One region of the Sporosarcina sp. E16_3 genome, then DNA from elsewhere that is predicted to be linked to it. Evidence: predicted binding sites of a transcription regulator. Region 1 holds the regulator's gene; the other holds the start of a gene.
The links. Region 1 encodes CtsR, which represses protease genes until heat stress. Its sites were predicted from a motif close to ATGGTCAATAAAGGTCAAACA; they were not measured.
Positions count from the first base shown of each region.

Region 2: clpP (ATP-dependent Clp endopeptidase proteolytic subunit ClpP) is a predicted target of CtsR. The motif match lies at 1,108-1,128, and genes of this name have one in related genera.

Region 1 covers NZ_JADPRX010000003.1:130,657-133,122, reverse strand. Annotated here, with positions in the region: gene I2483_RS04380 (hypothetical protein) at 1-1,162, shown strand, start outside; gene I2483_RS04375 (CtsR family transcriptional regulator) at 1,354-1,824, shown strand; gene I2483_RS04370 (UvrB/UvrC motif-containing protein) at 1,857-2,411, shown strand; gene mcsB (protein-arginine kinase McsB) at 2,401-2,466, shown strand, end outside.
Region 2 covers NZ_JADPRX010000017.1:14,328-16,793, reverse strand. Annotated here, with positions in the region: gene whiA (DNA-binding protein WhiA) at 1-286, shown strand, start outside; gene I2483_RS11310 (HPr family phosphocarrier protein) at 323-580, shown strand; tRNA gene I2483_RS11305 (tRNA-Arg) at 950-1,021, opposite strand; gene clpP (ATP-dependent Clp endopeptidase proteolytic subunit ClpP) at 1,212-1,832, shown strand; gene I2483_RS11295 (LemA family protein) at 2,011-2,466, shown strand, end outside.

The DNA of each region.
Region 1 (2,466 bases):
CAAGTTCGTCTACATTGCCCCCGTCGAGTTCTCTGGCTTCTTTAAATGGTTGAATGCTAAAACGACGCCGGGGTACTTTACGATGAGTGCGACGGATTCAGCAGATAACCCGAAATTTGTGAAAGCTGAAATGGCGTATACACCGTCGTCATTCTTCCACAAACAAGTGGAACGTCATATACGAATGGAAATGCCGAACCTCATTTTTTACGGGGATGTTCAACTTGAAATTGCTGATGATGGGAAACCGCATTATATCCGTTCTTATGGGGACTTCATTTCCGCGCGTAACGGCTTTGATGTTAAAGGGATTGTAACGGTTGATCCTGCAACTGGCGATGTGAAAAAGTATTCGCTTGCAGATGTACCTGAATTTATCGATGGTGCGGTTTCACCTGAAGCAGTCAGTTTGCAAAACAGTTATTTCGGGAACTATATCCACGGTTTCTGGAATTCAGTCGTTGGGAAGAAAGATGTCAAGCTGCCATCTGATGAAGGAACAGAAGCGAACGTCAGTCCGATTTTTGATGAAAATGGGCATATGTATTACTTCACAGATTTCACAAGCCCCAAAGAAGGTGTTGACTCAATGCTTGGCTATGCGTTGACGGATGGTAAAACAGGAAAAGCAACGTATTATTCAGGTAATCTGGAAGAGTCGTATATGGATTCGCAAGGGGCATTGCAGATTATTGAAAAGAAATTCATCGAAAAGAAATGGTCTGGTGAAATGCCGGTCTTGTATAACTTTTACGGAGAAGCGAGTTGGCTAACACCGGTGCTCGATTCCAATGGATTCCTGCAAAATTACTTCATTGTATCAGCTGCCAATCCGGAGATATCGGTCTTCGGCAACTCGCCAAATGAAGCATTGAAATTGTATAAGACAGCTCTGCAACGCGGGGGGAGCAGTGTAGATGGTAGTTCGAGCGCGGAAGAGGCGAAAGTCGCGGTAAAAGTCGTGCGTGTTTTTAAAGAGCGTGTTGGCGATTTTACACTTGTTTCGTTTTTAGCGGATGATGGACGCAACTACATCGTTTCTTCGGAAACTGTGCCACTCTCAATCTATATTCAACAAGGCGATAAGCTTGTTGTAACGTATTTAGAGACGGGTGAATTATTCTTGCCTGTGAAAGAGTTGACGAATGTTAGCATGGAATAATGGGAAGTGGAGTGCAAGGCGAATTCGCCCTGTGCTCCATTTTTAGCTACTACGGTTAAAAGGTATTGCCTCATGCCGATACTGGCTAAGTCAGGTGCGTATCGATTGCAGAACGTGAGGAATATCATGTACAATCAAGTCAAAGATAGTCAAAGTCAACGGCTTACCCCCCGTATGAAAGAGGTGAGGGCATGAGAAACATTTCCGACATTATTGAAGGATATTTGAAGGCGATAATTGAAGAGGGACAGTGTGGCACCATTGAAATTAAGCGTAATGAAGTCGCTGAAAAGTTCCAATGCGTCCCTTCTCAAATCAATTACGTCATTAAAACGCGCTTCACAGCTGAGCGTGGTTATGCGGTTGAATCGAAGCGGGGAGGCGGCGGCTACATACGTATTTTCCGCGTCCAGGCGAATTCCCGTAAAGAATTGATAGAACATATTTTGGGCGGTATACAATCGGGTGCATCTTATACGATGGCTTTGGATGTCGTTTATAGACTAATTGAAGAAGAGGTCATAACGGAGCGCGAGTCAAAGCTTATTCTTGCTGCGGTGGATCGAAGGACTATCCATCAGCCACTTCCAGACCGCGATATCATGCGTGCACGCATTTTACAAGCGATGCTCTTGACGCTTATTTACGAACAGCTTAACTAATCACCAATCCAACTGATATGAGGTGGCTTTCGATGAACTGTGAAAATTGTAAAGAACGACCTGCGTCCATTACGATCAAGCAAGAAAGTGTGATTGGATCGCTGGAACGCCATTTGTGTGAGAAGTGCGCTTTCCAATCACAAACATTCCATTTCGACCCTAATCAGGAGCCGTTGTCCATTCAGCAGTTCTTATCTCACTGGTTTAGCGGTTCTGATCCTTTCCAGGCACAACCGCAAACACGGGGAGAACCGTTAGAAGGACCTGAATGTCCAGCGTGTGGTTTAACGTTTCCAAAGTTCCTCGACATTGGGAAATTTGGCTGTGCCGACTGTTATGACACGTTCCGTGGCAGCTTACCGCAAGTTTTTGGCAAGCTTCACAATGGCCATTCAACTCATACCGGGAAAATACCGGTTTCATTTAATGAACTATATGCAGTTAAAAAGAAAATCGAAGAGATACGCGTGAAGATGAAAGAGGCTGTTGAAGCCGAGCGTTTTGAAGAAGCCGCAGCTTTGCGTGATGAAGTGAATACACTAAAGCAACACCTTTCCCATGGAGGTGAAGACAACGATGTCGATTGAAAAATTCATGCGTGACGCGGTAACTCCTTGGATGACTGCTTATGGAGAGCATTCA
Region 2 (2,466 bases), on a different contig from region 1:
CAGGCTTGTGAATTGTGAAACTGCTAATATGAATAAAACAATTGGTGCAGCACAGCGCCAAGTTGAAAATATAAAGTTTATTGAAAGTACGATTGGACTTGCTGAATTACCAGATAGATTGCAAGAAATCGCAAGGCTTCGGGTAGACAATCAAGATATTACGTTGAAGGAACTTGGAGAGCTGGTTTCGGGCGGGATGGTAAGTAAATCCGGTGTAAACCATCGCTTAAGAAAAATCGAAGAAATTGCGGATAATCTTCGCAATGGGGGAATCGGTAGTCGGTGAATCCGCTGTCGAACCAAGAGAGGAGCTGGCGCTGTCATGGCAGAACGAATAGTTGAAGTGAAGTTGAAATCAGGATTACAAGCACGGCAAGCAGCACTTTTTGTCCAAGAAGCAAATAGGTTTTTGGCTGACGTATTTTTGAAAAGAGAAGAACGCCAAGTAAACGCTAAAAGTATAATGGGGATAATGAGCCTAGCCATTGCGCGCGGCACAACAATCACATTGATCGCAGAGGGAAGCGACGAGGAACAGGCTCTAGAATCGCTCGCAGCCCTTGTTGAAAATGACAATTAAATAAAGGATTAACCGTTAGCGCTGTCAAATGACAAGTGGTAACGGTTTTTTTATGGACATTGGGTGTGAAGTCATGGGGATGCGGTTCGAAGTCATGGCAAGGCGATAAATAGTCATGGCAATAACGGTTAGTCATGGCAATAGGGAGTGAAGTCATGGGGACGCGGTTCGAAGTCATGGCGAGGTGATAAATAGTCATGGCAATAACGGTTAGTCATGGCAACCCAGCAAACTGTAAGGGAAAAGGCAAGAACTTTCATGACAACTCGTTAAACTGTCGCAACATCCCCCCAAAAAAAACGCAAAAAAATATTCATCCGCTTGTAAAAGCAGATGAATATTTTACAGTATAAACCTTATACTGGGATATGCCCTCGGCGAGAATCGAACTCACATTTTAAGCTTCGGAGGCTTACGTGCTATCCGTTGCACCACGAGGGCCTTACAAATCCGCTAACTTTTGCAGCAGACTAGACTTATTATACTAGTGTAGCTCAATGAATGCAATGCTTATTTTGAAAGCGTTATATTTGACCTTCGTTGACCATACTATGTATGATAAAGTTACAGTTGAAACGAAGTTATGTTTCAATAGGTAGACAACACTATCCAGCTTGAAGGAGGAAATAGAATGAATCTAATACCTACAGTAATTGAACAGACTAGCCGCGGTGAGCGTGCTTACGACATCTATTCACGTCTATTGAAAGACCGTATTATCATGCTTGGAAGTGGAATCAATGACGACGTTGCGAACTCTATCGTTGCTCAACTCCTATTTTTGGAAGCAGAAGATCCGGATAAAGATATTTCAATCTACATTAATAGCCCCGGGGGAAGCGTCACTGCTGGAATGGCTATTTTTGACACAATGCAATTCATCAAACCTGAAATCCAAACAATTTGTATGGGGATGGCTGCATCTATGGGATCGTTCCTGCTAGCGGCGGGTACTAAAGGGAAACGTTACGCACTTCCTAACGCAGAAGTAATGATTCACCAACCATTGGGTGGAGCACAAGGGCAAGCAACAGAAATTGAAATTGCTGCAAAACATATCCTTTTCACTCGTGAAAAACTTAACTTGATTCTTGCTGAGCGTACTGGCCAATCAGTTGAAGTAATTGCGAGAGATACAGACCGCGACAATTTCATGACAGCTGAACGTGCGAAAGAATATGGTTTAATTGACCATATTATTACACGCAGTGACATGAAAGACGGAGCTAAAACTAAACCTGAATCTAAATAAGTTGTACGAAAGCCGGCTTTCCACTATGGGAAGCCGGTTTTTTGATGGCTAAAAAAACGATGCCGCAGAAGAAATGAAACATTTTCAATCGTCATACTGTATATACTACTGTAGAAAAAGTTTCGGCACGGTGTTCGAGAGGGTAAATGAAAATAACTAACTCGTGAGGGGTGTTAACATGAAAAGAGTTTTAGGACCAATTGCGGTAATCGTAATTATACTTGCAGTTTTGGCAATGATACTGGTTCCAAGCTATAACAAATTCGTTAATTTAGAAGAAGATGTGGACCAGGCGTATGCACAAGTGGAAAATCAACTACAACGGAGACTTGATTTGATTCCGAACTTGGTAAGCACGGTAAAAGGCTTCGCAAGCCATGAAAAAGGGATTATCAGTGATATTGCGGATTCTCGTGCCAGATTGGCCGGTGCAAAAGGGCCTGGGGAACAAGCGGATGCAAACGCTGACTTAGCCGGAGCTCTTAGCCGTCTTCTCGTAGTCGTTGAAAACTACCCTGATTTGAAGGCGAATGAGAACTTCAGACAATTAATGGATGAACTTTCGGGGACTGAAAATCGATTGGGTGTTGCACGTAAGGATTATAACGACGTAGTCGCCAATTACAATAGGAAA